DNA from 2 places in the Gordonia sp. BP-119 genome. Region 1 is predicted to be linked to the other one. Evidence: riboswitches for the same ligand, from Rfam matches in the RefSeq annotation. Region 1 holds a riboswitch; the other holds the start of a gene.
What was found. A riboswitch is a leader RNA that binds a small molecule or an ion and turns the genes downstream of it on or off. The one in region 1 is predicted to bind cobalamin.
Positions count from the first base shown of each region.

Region 2: it holds a riboswitch for cobalamin, as region 1 does, so the genes downstream of both, JW364_RS08885 (iron ABC transporter permease) here and JW364_RS01705 (CbtB-domain containing protein) in region 1, are expected to answer to the same signal.

Region 1 covers NZ_JAFFZF010000002.1:79,709-86,900, forward strand. Annotated here, with positions in the region: gene JW364_RS01675 (cation-transporting P-type ATPase) at 1-275, opposite strand, end outside; gene ppk2 (polyphosphate kinase 2) at 341-1,174, opposite strand; gene JW364_RS01685 (three-helix bundle dimerization domain-containing protein) at 1,275-1,652, shown strand; gene JW364_RS01690 (acyl-CoA dehydrogenase family protein) at 1,701-2,927, opposite strand; gene JW364_RS01695 (histidine phosphatase family protein) at 3,041-3,538, opposite strand; gene JW364_RS01700 (CbtA family protein) at 3,556-4,386, opposite strand; gene JW364_RS01705 (CbtB-domain containing protein) at 4,393-4,629, opposite strand; cobalamin riboswitch at 4,665-4,825, opposite strand; gene JW364_RS01710 (ATP-dependent helicase) at 4,843-7,192, shown strand, end outside.
Region 2 covers NZ_JAFFZF010000011.1:25,258-32,449, reverse strand. Annotated here, with positions in the region: gene rplA (50S ribosomal protein L1) at 1-176, shown strand, start outside; gene JW364_RS08900 (HNH endonuclease signature motif containing protein) at 247-1,905, opposite strand; gene JW364_RS08895 (ABC transporter substrate-binding protein) at 2,155-3,234, opposite strand; gene JW364_RS08890 (ABC transporter ATP-binding protein) at 3,246-4,052, opposite strand; gene JW364_RS08885 (iron ABC transporter permease) at 4,076-5,155, opposite strand; cobalamin riboswitch at 5,202-5,380, opposite strand; gene JW364_RS08880 (L-lactate dehydrogenase) at 5,498-6,451, shown strand; gene JW364_RS08875 (alpha/beta fold hydrolase) at 6,454-7,192, opposite strand, start outside.

The DNA.
Region 1 (7,192 bases):
ACCAGGCTGACGATCACCACGGCGATCAGCATCAGGTTCATCGGATCCTTGAGCTGCAGCAGCACCAGTGCAGCCACCGACGGGGCCGGTTCCGCGGCGATCACGTTGTCGCCGAACCGCGTCCGTCGGTCGTCGATCTCGGCCGACGACAGTCCACCGGTGCTGTCGGACTCGAGCGCCGACACGACGGATTCGACGTCCTGGACGTGCCAGGCCGGTGCGGGGGCGTCGTCCTCCCGACGTTCCGGTGACGACGGCGGGCGTGCGATGGCCATACAACTCTCCTGCCTCGGGCTCGGGCGGTGTCGTGACTACTCGACTGCGGTTCGGTTTCGGGTCGTCAATACGGGGTCGGGATCCAGTGCAGGGCCTGCTCGGGTGGCCGATAGTCCTTGGCCTTCTGCCGCTTCGGCAGTTCGATCCGGGGACGTTCGAGCGGCGTGTAGGGAACCTGACCGAGAAGGTGCTCGATCACATTCAACCGACCCCGTTTCTTGTCGTCGGTGGAGACGACATACCAGGGCGCCCAGCCCGTGTCGGTGAACCGGAACATCTCGTCGCGGGCCCGCGAATAGTCGTACCAGCGGCTGTAGGACGCGAGGTCCATGTCGGAGAGCTTCCAGATCTTCCGCGGATCGTCGATCCGGCTCTGCAGGCGAAGGGTCTGCTGTTCCTCGCTGATCTCGAGCCAGTACTTGAGCAGGATGATCCCCGACTCGACCATCGACCGTTCCACCGTGGGCACCTGTTCCAGGAACTGGTGTGCCTGCTTCTCCGTGCAGAATCCGAGCACTCGTTCGATGCCGGCCCGGTTGTACCAACTGCGGTCGAAGATGACGACCTCGCCGGCCGCGGGCAGATGCGGAATGTACCGCTGGAGGTACATCTGCGACTTCTCCCGTTCGGTGGGAGCGGGCAGCGCGACCACGCGGAAGACCCGCGGGCTCACCCTGGCCGTGATCGCCTTGATGACTCCGCCTTTGCCCGCCGTGTCCCGGCCCTCGAAGACGATGCAGACCTTCGCCCCGGTCGCACGGACCCATTCCTGCATGGCGACCAACTCGGCGTGCAGCGGTTCGAGATGCTTGCGGTACTTCTTGCCCGACATCGGGCCCGCCGGGCCGCCGTGATCCGGGCCTCGGAGTTCACCCGAGGACGATGAGTAATCTGGCATGGCCGTACGCTCCCGTGGCTGGACCGAATGACTAACTGGTCATTCTGTGCCACGTCCGAGGCATCCGCGCGGTAACCGACGAAGAGGACGCGCAATTGTCGTGGCAGGTACGGAGCACACCGTCGCATGCTCGATCGTGACCAGTCGTTTCCCCGATGAGCCTGCAGCCGCAAAGGTTTTCCCGCAGAATGTCCCAATGGCTCGGGTTGAGGAGATGCTCGAAGTCGAACAGGTGATTCGTCGCCTGATCGCACGGTTTCCGGTTATGGCTGTCGACGACATCGACGCACGTGTGCACGCCGTCTACGGACGATTCGCCGACTGCAAGGTCAGGATCTTCGTGCCGTTGCTGATCGAGAAGGCGGCTCGACGCGACATAGAGGACTTCCTGGCACAGCCGGACCACCTGACGCTCGTGTCGCCGACGCCCGGCACCACGCCGCAGACGGTCGAGGTCCGGGCCGGCGAGGTCGCCTGAACCCGGCCCGATCGTGTCGGCATGGTCCGACACGACCGGGCCTGTTCGTCAGCCCCGCAGCAGCCCCTTGGCGACGTGGGTCACCTGGATCTCGTTGCTGCCGGCGTAGATCATCAGCGACTTGGCGTCGCGCGCAAGCTGCTCCACGCGATACTCGGCCATGTAACCGTTGCCGCCGAACAACTGCACCGCCTCCATCGCGACGTCGGTGGCCGCCTTCGACGAGTAGAGCTTCATCGCCGACGCCTCGGACAAGCTCAGCGGCTTGCCCGCCTTGCCCCGCTCGAGGGCACTGAAGAGCATGTTCTGGACGTTGATGCGCGCGACCTCCATCTCGGCCAGCTTGAGCTGGATGAGCTGGAACTGTGCGATCTCCTGGCCCCACAGCTTGCGGTTCTTCGCGTAGTCGATCGAAAGATGTTGCGCCTCGTTGATGATGCCCAGCGACAGGGCCGCGATCCCGACCCGCTCCGCGGTGAAACCGGCCTTGGCGCCTTCGGATCCGCGCGCGTCCGAACCGGTGTCCTCGGTCTCGCCGAGCAGGCGGTCCTTGCCGACGCGCACGTTGTCGAAGAACAGCTCGCCCGTCGGCGAACTCATCATGCCCATCTTCTTGAACGGCTTGCCCTGGGTCAGTCCCGGCATCCCCTTGTCGAGGACGAACGACAGGACCTTACGGTCCCGCATCGGGGTGCCGCTGCCGTCGTCGAGCTTGGCGAACACGACGATGGTGTCGGCGTAGGGGCCATTGGTGATGAAGGTCTTCTGCCCGTTGAGGATGTAGTCGTCACCATCGCGACGGACCGTTGTCTTCATACCGCCCAGCGCGTCCGATCCGGAGTCGGGTTCGGTGATCGCCCAGGCGCCGACCTTCTCCATCGTGACCAGTTCGGGCAGCCACCGCTTCTTCTGGGCGAGCGTGCCCTTGCCGCGGATGGTCGAGGCGGTCAGGCCCATGCTCACGCCCAGGGATGCGACGAGACCGAGACAGACCCCCGCCAGTTCGATGTTGACCATCATGAACATCGAGCCGCCCATACCGCCGCCGTCGCCCGAGGGCTTCTTCTTCTCCCCGTTGGCCTCGGCCTCGAGTTCCTTCTCGAGAGCGTCCTTGGCCATCGCGTCGACACCGAAGCTCGACAGCAGTTTGCGAGTGATGTCGTAGGGCGGCAGCGTGCCGGATTCGAGTTCGTCGAGATGTGGCCGGATCTCCTTGTCGATGAACGCCCGCAGGGCGTCCCGAACCATCAGATCTTCTTCGGACCACTCGAACATCGTCACACTCCCAGACCGGTGTCCGCGCAGGGGCGAACACGTTTCAGTTTTGTCGTCCCCAACTGTGTCAGGAGTCACTGCCGATGTCTAGGTACGTCGTCGCAGATCTGTTCCTACCGAGCATCGGTGCAGGTGTAGAGGGTGGCCGGACGCACCTCCCGCGCGAAGAACCCGTCCGCATCGACGCACAGCAGGGCCTGCGCCACCGGCATCGCGACCACCACGTAGCCATCGCCGTGCTCGGCCTGCCCGGCACGCCAGGCATGGACTCGGTCGACGAACTGCGCGACACTCTCACCCCCGTGCGGGCGGGCCTCCGGGTCGGTGAACCACCCGCCGAGGTCGACGGGGTCGATCTCCTCCGGGGACAGGCCCGACCACGCACCGACATCGAGCGTCCGCAGCGCGTCGTCGACGATGAGGCCGCCTGTCGCGCCGAGTATCTCGGCGGTGGCGCGGGTCGCCGCCTCCGGGCCGCAGATGTCGATCGGGCGGGTGAGCGACGCGCTCAGAGCGAGCACGTCGCGTCGACCACGCTGATCGAGAACCGGGTCACCGCCGAACCGCACCGACCGGTTGGGGCCGGTGCGACCGGCGGTGATGATCTGCATTCCGGGCAGTGATCGCCTCAGTTCGGCACGGAGACCGCGCGAGCGCGGTCAGTCGCCTGCGACCGGGCCATCGCCCCCACGATCAGAGCGAACGAGACGGTGAGAACCGTCCACAGAATGACCTGGTTGGCGATCGCATACACCCGGAAATCCCCGATCACGTCACCGGGAAAGCCCGGGAACACGATCTGTCCGGCGTCGTCGCGGACCGGGCCGGGGACCTCGCTGAACGACGGCAGGAAGGCGAGCACGATCGCGATGCCGGCCAGATAGGCGACCGTGGCCGCGACCGCCGAGACCAACCCACCGATGCGCGGGCGCAACCACGACGCCAGGACCACCGCCGCGATGGCGAGGATCACCGACGACACGGTGATGGTGAGGAAGGCACCGGTTCGTTCGCCGATGGTGTCGTCGTCGCCGACGGCGGGTGGGTTCGCCGGGTAGGCGAAGAACGGGACGGCGAAGACGGCGACGAAACCGATGCCGCCGAGCACGCCCGCGACCGCACGGGGATCCGTGGCCGGATGACGGCTGCCGACGTGGCTCCACAAGACCGTGAACGCCACCGCGAAGAACGCGCCCATGCACACCGCGAACACGACGTTGCCGATCCCCGCGCCGAGGTTCTCCTGCATCGCGCGGGTGAACAACTCTCCGCCCTCACCATGGGTGTGACCACCCGGTTCGGCGGCATGGGCCAGGGCCTCCTCGGCCGCCGAGCGGGCGCTCTCGTAGTCGATGGCCTTGCCCACGACGGGTTCGAGGTAGAACCGCGCGAACACGAACGAGACGATGCCGGCGATCAGACCTGCGAGCAGGCCGGCGCCGATGAACTTCTTCTCCATGTCGACTCAGTGGCAGGGGAAGCCGAGGAAATGGCGGGCGTCGTGCACGAACTCGTGCACGTGGGTGTCGGAGCCGAAGACCGACACGACCCCCTGGTCGTAACCGAGGAAGTAGTACGCCAGCCCGGCGAGCAGCACGGTCAGGCTGAGCCAGAGCGCCGCGCTCGCGACGGAGATGTTCGGTACGGGCAGGGCACGGGCCGGGGCGACCGGTGATGCCGCCTCGGTACGGGGAGCTGTCATGGTGGGTCCTTTCGCCGATCTCGCGTCGGAGAGTTCACGGGTGGTGCACGCCGGCACGGCATCCTGACTCACGCATGCCCCGTCACGTCGACCGTGTCGATCTGGGCTGCGTTCACAGTGGCGCGACCGTTCCGGACTCTCACCGGATTCCCCGTACAGGCGTGAGGAGACTGTATACCGCGTTCTGTCGTACGAGTGCGACATAGTGGAGAGATGCCCCGCCCCTCGGTGCTCGACCGCTTCACCGCCCCCACCCGGCGGTGGTTCTCGGGTGCGTTCACCGCGCCCACCGCTGCGCAGAAGGGCGCCTGGACCTCCATCGCCGACGGCGCGAACACCTTGGTCATCGCACCGACCGGGTCCGGGAAGACCCTGGCCGCGTTCCTCTGGGCTCTCGATCGGCTCGCCGCCGACGCCGGCAATCGTCCCGCGGGCACCAAGGTCGTCTACATCTCGCCGTTGAAGGCGCTGGCAGTCGACGTCGAGCGCAACCTGCGCGCACCGCTGACCGGCATCACCCGGGCGGCCCAGGAGCTGAACCTTCCGGAGCCCAACATCACCGTGGGCGTGCGGTCGGGCGACACCTCCGCCGCCGATCGGCGTGCGCTGGTCAAAACCCCACCCGACATCCTCATCACCACCCCCGAGTCGCTGTACCTGATGCTCACCTCGGCCGCGCGGGAGAGTCTCACCGGCGTGGAGGCGATCATCGTCGACGAGGTCCACGCGGTCGCCGCGACCAAACGAGGTACCCATCTCGCGCTGACCCTCGAGCGCCTCGACGAACTGCTGGACAAACCCGCCCAGCGGATCGGCCTCTCGGCGACGGTCCGCCCGCCCGAGGTGGTCGCGGGGTTCCTGTCCGGCGCCGCGCCGTGCCAGGTGGTCAAACCGAAGGCCGACAAGACATTCGACCTGCGCGTCGACGTCCCCGTCGAGGACATGGCCAACATCCCGCCGCCGGTGTCCGATGCCGACCCCGCGGCGCTGGACGACGCGTTCTCGCCGACTGCCGGCTCGTTGTGGCCGTACGTCGAGGCCTCGATCGTCGACCAGATCGAGGCGAACCGCGCCACGATCGTCTTCGCCAACTCCCGACGCCTCGCCGAGAAGCTCACCGCTCGGCTCAACGAGATCCACGCCGAGCGCCACGGCGAGCCTGCCGAACCGACCGGCAATCCGTCGGTCGCGGGCGGCGCCCCGGCGTTCGTGATGGGCAGCGGCGCGAGCTCCGGCGCCGAGCCGGTTCTCGCCCGCGCCCATCACGGCTCGGTCAGCAAGGAGCAGCGCGCCCAGATCGAGGACGACCTGAAGGCCGGCCGCCTCTCGTGTGTGGTGGCCACCAGCTCACTCGAACTCGGCATCGACATGGGTGCGGTCGATCTCGTCATCCAGGTGGAGTCCCCGCCGTCGGTGGCGAGTGGACTGCAGCGGATCGGCCGCGCCGGGCACCAGGTCGGCGAGATCAGCCAGGGCATCCTCTACCCCAAGCACCGCACCGATCTGCTGCACTGCACGGTGACGGTGGGCCGGATGCTCGACGGCGCGATCGAGGAGATCAAGGTCCCGCAGAATCCGCTCGACATCCTCGCCCAGCAGACCATCGCGGCGGCCGCGGTCGACGACCTCGAGGTCGATCACTGGTACGAGGTCGTCCGGCGCGCGGCGCCCTACCGCGAACTGGGCCGGGGCGTCTTCGACGCGACCCTCGACCTGATCGCGGGCCGCTTCCCGTCCGACGAGTTCGCCGAACTGCGCCCCCGGGTGAACTGGGACCGCGACGCCGGAGTCATCACCGGCCGGCGCGGCGCCCAGCGGCTCGCCGTCACCTCGGGCGGTTCCATACCCGACCGCGGACTCTTCGGCGTGTTCATGGTCGGCGAGAAGGCCACTCGCGTAGGCGAACTCGACGAGGAGATGGTCTATGAGTCCCGAGTCGGCGATGTGTTCGCGCTGGGCGCCACCAGTTGGCGGATCGAGGACATCACCCACGACCGCGTACTCGTCTCCCCCGCGTTCGGTCAACCGGGCCGGTTGCCGTTCTGGATCGGTGACGCGATCGGACGCCCCGCCGAACTGGGCGCCGCGATCGGTGCCTTCACCCAGTCGGTCGCCGATCCCGGGAAGCTCGACGACCAGGCAGACCGGCTCGGGCTCACCGAGAACGCCCGCAGCAACCTCGCGACACTCATCGCCGAGCAGCGCGAGGCGACCGGACACCTGCCCACCGATCGCACGCTGGTCGTCGAGAGGTTCCGCGACGAACTCGGCGACTGGCGGGTGATCCTGCACTCCCCCTACGGCTTACGTGTACACGCCCCCTGGGCCAGTGCCATCTCGCAGCGCCTGCTGGAGACCCTCGGCATCGAGGGCGCCACCACCGCCTCCGACGACGGCATCATCCTGCGGATGCCCGACACCGACGACGCCCCTCCCGGAGCCGATGTGTTCCTCCTCGACCCCGACGAGGTCGAGCAACTCGTGACCGACGGTCTGGCCGACTCGTCGATGTTCGCGTCCCGTTTCCGCGAATGCGCCGCCCGCGCCCTGCTCCTGCCGCGCC
Region 2 (7,192 bases), on a different contig from region 1:
ACCCGGCCAAGCTGGCCGAGAACTACGGCGCTGCCTACGACGAGATCATGCGCGCCAAGCCGTCGGCCGCCAAGGGCCGCTACATCAAGAAGGTCACCGTCTCCACGACGACGGGCCCGGGCATCCCGGTCGACCCGGCGGTCACCCGCAACTTCGCGGAGGCACCGCAGGCCTGATCTGATCAGGCGCACTGACACCCACGAGGGGCCCGGCATTCCGATGCCGGGCCCCTCGTGTCGTGTGCAATCACGCGTGGTCAGCGAGTATGCGTGCGAGTGCTGCTTCGACCGGGGTCAGCGGTGGGGTGGTGAGGTGCTCCGGCGGTGTTCGCGGATGGACCAGTTCGCGATAAGCGAGTTCGAGGCGCCGGCCGCGGTCGCCGTAGCCGACGGCGTCGGGGCGCGACCGGTTCGGGCGCGACTGGTCGCCGGACCTGGTGGCAGGTCTGTGGATCTCGTTGCGCACGGTGTTCAGGTGTTGTGCGAACCGCCGGGGTATGTCGGGTCGGCGGTTGAGGTGTTCGGGATTGGGTGGTACGCCGGGTTCGGCGTTCAATCGCCAGAGGCAGCGGCCTTCGTCGGGTCCGGATCGGGCGATGCGGGTGGTGTATTGGCCGGGTTGGTCGCCGACCATGCGGTTGTGTCGCGGGCAGGCGGGGGCGAGGTCGTCGATGTCGGTGAGTCCGCCTTTGGCCCAATCTTTGTGGGCGTGGTGGAGTTCGACCTGGGTGGCGGGCTGATCGCAGCCGGGTGCCGAACACACTTCCCCGTCGGGGCGGGCGAAGGAGACGAGGCGTTGTTCGCGGGTGGCCAGACGTCTGCCGCGCCCGAAGTGCAGGGGGACGGTGGTGGCGTCTTTGAAGATCGCCAACCATGGCTGGACGTCACCGGCCATCGCGATCAGGTCCCGGATGGGCAGCAGGGTTCCGGTGGCGGTGGTCGCGAGTCCGGCTTCGCGGATGAGGTCGCCGAGGTCGGCTTTGATGATCAGTTGCACGGGCAGGCCGCGGTGCGAGGTGCCGAGTGTTCCGTCGGCGAATCCGGCGGCGAGTGCGGCGTCGAGTGCGTCGTGATTGGTCTGGGCGAGGGTGCGGCCGTCGCGGTCGGCTGCGGTGGCCAGGGCTTCGGGGTCGGCGGTGCCGGCCGGGCCTTGGGGCGACTGTGGGTCGTCGGGGTTGTTGAGTCCGGGTTTGCCCCACACGGCGAACATCATGGTGAGTCGGGCGGCGAGTGCGGGTGTCAGGGTGCCCGATATTTTGGCGGTGCCGTCGGCGCGTTGCCGTCCGATCCACAGGCCGCGGCGTCGTTTCTGGTCGGTGTCATCGGCCAGGGTGCCGTCGGGGTCGAGGTGGGCAAGCAGCCGCGAGCCGAGTTGGGTGATGTCGGCCGGGGTGTGGTCGGTGGCGATCTCGGCCATCTGTCGTTCAGCGGCGACCTTGATGTCGTGGTCGACGGCGACCGGGATGCGGTCGAGGACGTCGAGGGTGGCCTGCACGTGCGCGGTGCCGACTGTTCCTTGTGCGAAAGCTTCGGCGAGGCAGGGGTATTCGGGTGGGAGGACCTCGCCGCCGAGGCTGGTGCGGTGGGCGGTGGCGTCCATCTGCTTACGGCGGCGCATCGGGTTCGAGACTCGTAGCCGGTGTGTCATGAACTGCATGAGGGTTCGGCAGCCGGCCTTGCGGGGTAGGTCGCGGGCCTCGACCTGATCGATCTGCCGGTCACCGGCAACGGTCAGACGCGCGATGGCGCGTTCGGTCTCCGCGGCGACGTCGATCAGTTCTTCGTCGGTGCACGAGGACAAGTCGACGGTCTGTAGTTCGTCGAGGTTCGCGTGGAGTTCGGCGACGAGTTCGGCCGCGCGGGACACGGGCGCGCCGTGGTCGGCGAGTGGTGTGGTGCTGGGCATGACGGTCACCTCCCCCGAAGAACCGTTGCTGCGAATGTACGTTCGAGTGTACACCCGCGTGGCCGGATGGCAATCCCAAAAAGCCATGTTGTGCAACGGTATTCGTCGGCTCGAACTTGTCGGTGCCTCATGGTAGGGGTGCGAACGCAGTCAGGTGTTGCGAACTTCGACGGTGGGTGCACTGGATTCCCATGGGCGGCGGCGCGACAATCGCCGCGGCCCCACGTGTTCAACGGGGCGTCCCGCGACTCACTCCAGCCAGTTGTTGCCCCCGAGGTCCAATTGCGCGACATCCAGGGAAGGGGTGATACCGGATTCCGGTGCGAGGCCGTGGTTCTCGAGAACGCCGCGCATGATCTCGGCGGCGTCGATGTTGAGTGGGCTCGACACCCACATCGCGTACGGCAGGTTCACGAAGCGGTTCTCGCGCACGGCCTTCAGGTTCCGGCTCGCCGGATTAGAACGCAGGGCGGCGATCTTCTCGTCGACCGACTGGCCGGGATAGTCGACGAACACGATGACGTCGGGGTCCGCGGTGGTGAGGCGTTCCCAGCTCACGGCGGTCCAGGTGTCCTCGATGTCCTCGGTCGCGTTGCGCGCGCCCGCGGCGTCGATGATGCCCTGCGGGCCGCCGAAGGATCCGGAGGAGAAGATGGTGTCCGAGACGCTGTCGAAGACGAAGACCGTCGGTTTCGCGGCGGGTTGTGGTGCGGCGCGCAGCTTCTCGAGGCGGTCGGCCACCTCGTCGGCCGCGGCGGCGCCCTGCTCGGGATTGCCGGTGAGGGTGCCGATGTTGCGCAGATCGGTGTCGAGCGCGACCCACGGGTCCATGGTGCCGCGCTGCGCCTCGCCCTCGGTCTGCCGGCACGCCTCGGACAACTGGTACACGTCGATGCCGTGTCCGGCGAGAATCTCGGGTGTGATCCCGCGCGACTCGCTCATGCCGTAGTTGTATCCGGCATACAGCACTTGGGGTTTCGCCGCGACGATGTTCTCGAGGGTGGGACGTTCGGTCGCGACCTCGTTCAGCGTGTCGACCTGGGGTCCGTACTCCAGCCGCAGGACGTCCTTGTCCCGGGCGAGCGCGCTGACCGCCACCATGTTGTCACGGGCACCCGCGGCGAGTGCGATCGCGATCATGCCGCCGTCGTTGACGAACAACCGGTCGAGGGGTTGCGGGTAAGCGACGTCGGCTCCGCAATTCGATACGGTGACAGTGCTTTCCGACGCCACAGTGCTGTCGGCACCGCAGGCGGTGGCAGTTCCCAGCGTCAGAGCCGCCGCCACGATGGCGACGGTCGGGTGGACTCGGGACGTACGTATGGTCAAAGGATGTCCTCTCACGGGATGTCTTTCGTCAGAGTGCTGGGGGCGGGTGTGGTGGTGGGAGTGTTCAGGAGCAGATGGGGCAGGCCCGTCGATGGATGGTCGACGACGGTGCCGGACACCTCGAAGACGTCGGCCAGCAGAGCCGGCGTCAGCACCTCGACCGGTGGCCCGTGCACGATGACACCGCCGTCGGAAACCACTGCGACGGAGTCGAAGTGACGCAACACGAGGTCGAGGTCGTGCATCGCCGCGACCACGGTGGCGTCGAGCTCGTCGAGAACCTCCATCAGGCGTAGTCGCCAGGCGGCGTCCAGGTGATTGGTGGGTTCGTCGAGCACCAGGATCGGGGTCTGCTGAGCGAGCGCGCGGGCGAGGACGACGCGGTGCCGTTCGCCGCCGGACAGCTGGGTGCACGAGCGGGTGCCCCAGCCGTCGAGCCCGACCTGGATCAACGCGCGATCGACCACCGTCTTGTCGTCGGAACTCCCGGTGGACCAGGCCGACCGGTACGGGGTCCGGCCGAGGCCGACCGCCTCGGCGACCGTCAGCTCAGCGGAGGGCTGTTCCTCCTGGCCGACCACCGCCATCGACATGGCGCGGCGTCGGGAGGGGATGTGGTGGAGGTCGTCTCCGTTCACCTCGACGGTGCCGGCGACTGGTCGTTCGAGACCGCACAGCGTGCGCAGCAGGGTGGTCTTGCCGGAACCGTTGGGCCCGACGATGGCCAGTCGGGTGCCGGCGGGGACCGCGAGATCGACATCCCGCAGTACGACGCGGCCACCGCGACGGCACGCAAGCGCGTTCGCGCGCAACGACATCGACGATGCGCGGGCGGGGTCGATCACGAGCCTCCCCCGAACACGTACTGGCGTCGTCCCATGAGGAACAGGAAGATCGGCGCCCCGATCAGGCCGGTCACGATGCCCAGCGGCATCTCGCGCGGTGCGGCCGCCACCCGTGAGATGACGTCGACCCACACCAGGAAGAGCGCACCGCCGCAGACCGCCACCGGCAACATCGCGCGGTGGGTGGCGCCGACCAGGAGTCGCGCCGCGTGCGGGACGATGAGACCGACGAAGCCGATGCCGCCCGCCACCGCGACGAGCACGCCGACCAGGAGACCCTGGACACCGAACAGCGCGTTGCGCATCGCCCGTACCGGCACGCCCAGCGACGTCGCGGTGTCGGTGCCGGCCGCGTAGGCATCGAGCCAGGAGTGGATGGCGAGCATGGCCACGACGGTGACCAGCACGACCGCCCCGGCGATCTGCACTTTCGCCCAGGTGGCGCCCGCGACGCTGCCGAGCATCCAGAACATCACGTTGTCGGCGGCGTGCGGGTCGGCGGCGGTGAACACGAGCAGCGACGACAACGCCATGAACGCCGACGACAACACCACCCCGGACAGGATGAGTCGCAGCGCGGTCAGCCCGCCCTGGGCGCGGGCCACCAGGTACACCGTGACGGTGGCGGCCAGCGCGCCGAGCAGCGCCCCGCCGGACAGCGCCCAGACGCCCAGTCCCGCGAGCACGCCGAGGGTCATCACCGCGGTGGCCCCGACCGCCGCGCCGGCGGACACACCCAGCAGGTACGGCTCGGCCAGTGGGTTGCGGACCAGGGCCTGCATGAGTGCGCCGGCCAGCGCCAGCCCGGCTCCGACCAGCGCGGCCAGCACGGACCGGGGCAACCGGAGATCCCAGATGATGACGGCGTGCGCGGAGTCGAGCTCAGCCCCGGTCATCCGGCCGACGACGGTGTGCCACACGTCGCCGACGGGGATGGTCTCCGCGCCGAAAGCGGTGGCCAGGGCGATGCTGAGGAGGGTGAGGACGAACAATACTGCGGCTAGCGGCGTCGACGGGAGTCGCCGGACCGACGGGGCGGTCGCGCTCTCGGTCGTGCCGTCGGTACGACGGGACACGGGTGGTACTGCCTATCGGTCTGGGTATCTGTGCGCGAGATACACGATGGACTCGAGCGAGAACGGCCGGTAATCGGACTCGGGATCGTGGCGCCGGCGCCTTCCCGGGTCGCCCCGGTGTCCGCGCCGAATCCGTCTCCCATACCGTTGCGCGCCAGTCCCGGATTCACACCGGGTTCCCTGACACCCACGTGTGCGGGTGTGACCGTTCTCGGCGCTCACGCTATCAACATCGACCGCCGACCGAACGCGCGGTCGGCCGGCGCAGCCCGGACAGCCGGCACGCGAGCACCTACGCTGGGTGCCGACGATCGATGAACCCGACGCGGAAACGGTGAACCGATGGACGTACGAGACACGAAACTGGCCATCATCGGGGCGGGTGCGGTGGGCACCGCGATCGCCTACTCATCCCTCATCCGAGGTGTCGCACGGACCATCGCCCTCCTCGACATCAACGCCGCCAAGGTGACCGCCGAGGTGCTCGACATGTCCCACGGCCTCGAGTTCGTGCCCCGCGCGGACATCATCGGATCCGACGACGTGTCGGTGTGCGCGGACGCTGACGTCGTCGTGTTCACCGCCGGCGCGAAGCAGAAGCCAGGGCAGTCGCGCCTCGAATTGGCCGAGGCCACAATCGGTCTCACACGAGCCATCCTCCCCGGGGTGCTGGCGGTGGCCCCGACCGCGATCTATGTGATGGTCACCAATCCCGTCGACATCGTCACCTACGCCGCCCAGGAGATCAGCGGGCTGTCACCGCACCAGGTCTTCGGGTCGGGCACGGTGCTGGACTCGTCCCGGCTGCGATTCCTGATCGCGCAACACTGCGGGGTCGCGGTACAGAGCGTGCACTCCTACATCGTCGGCGAACACGGCGACAGCGAGATCCCGCTGTGGAGTTCGGCGTCGATCGGGGGCGTGCCGCTCACCTCGTGGACGCCGCTACCCGGCCGTCCGGCGATGGACGTCGTTGCGCGCGAACGTATTCACCACGAGGTCGTGCACGCCGCGTACACCATCATCGAGGGCAAGGGGGCGACGAACTACGCGATCGGTCTGGCCTCGACGCGCATCGTCGAAGCGATCCTGAACAACGAACACCGGGTGCTGCCGGTGTCGACGCGGGCCGACGGTATCGAGGGGCTCGACGGCGTGTGCCTCTCGTTGCCGACCGTCGTCGACCGCGGTGGTGCCCAGACCCGGCTCGATGTCCCGCTGTCGGACTCCGAGCGGGCGGGTCTGCTGGCATCGGCGGAAACGCTGCGCGGGATGCAGGCGCGGTTCGGGTTCTGACGTCACACGGGGACGGTCCCGCGCAAGAACTCGAGCTGATCGGCGACCACCCGCTCGAAGTCGTCGCCGACGTAGATGTCGAAATGTTGTGCCGGATAACGAATCACTCGCGCTGCCGGGGCGCGGCGGGCGTACCGGGCAGTCGGTCCGGCCGGCGCCACGGTGTCCTTGTCGCAGATGCACACGAGCGTGGGACAGGTGAGCTTTCGCAATGCCCGACCAGGCGTGTGCAGCGGGATGGCGAGACCGACCCGCGCGGCGACCTCGTTGATGAACTCCAGGTCGTCGGGCACCAGCGGTAGGTATCCCGACACCGCGTCGGGTGCCGTCATCAGGGCGGCCGAGCCGGGCGCACCGGCGAGGCCGACGGTGACCGGCGGACGGCCCAGTGCCGAACCTGCCAGATCCGCGAGCGCGCGCACGGTCACCTTTGCCCCGGACGCCACGCCCAGCGCGGCGGTGGATGCGACGCCGCTGGTGAAGGGGCACTGGGAGATCACTGCGGCCACCCGGCCGTCGCGTTCGCCCGCGACGAGGACGTGTCCGCCGCCGAAGGAGGTGCCCCACAGCACTATCCGTGAGGTGTCGACACCGCTGAGTGTTCGGGCGAAGGCGATTGCCGCGGCCCAGTCGTCGAGTTGGCGGCGAATGGACAGCAGCTGTCGCGGTTCGCCGTCGCTGTCACCGAAGTGGCGGTAGTCGAACACCAGGCACGAGTATCCCGCGGCGGAGAAGCGCTCG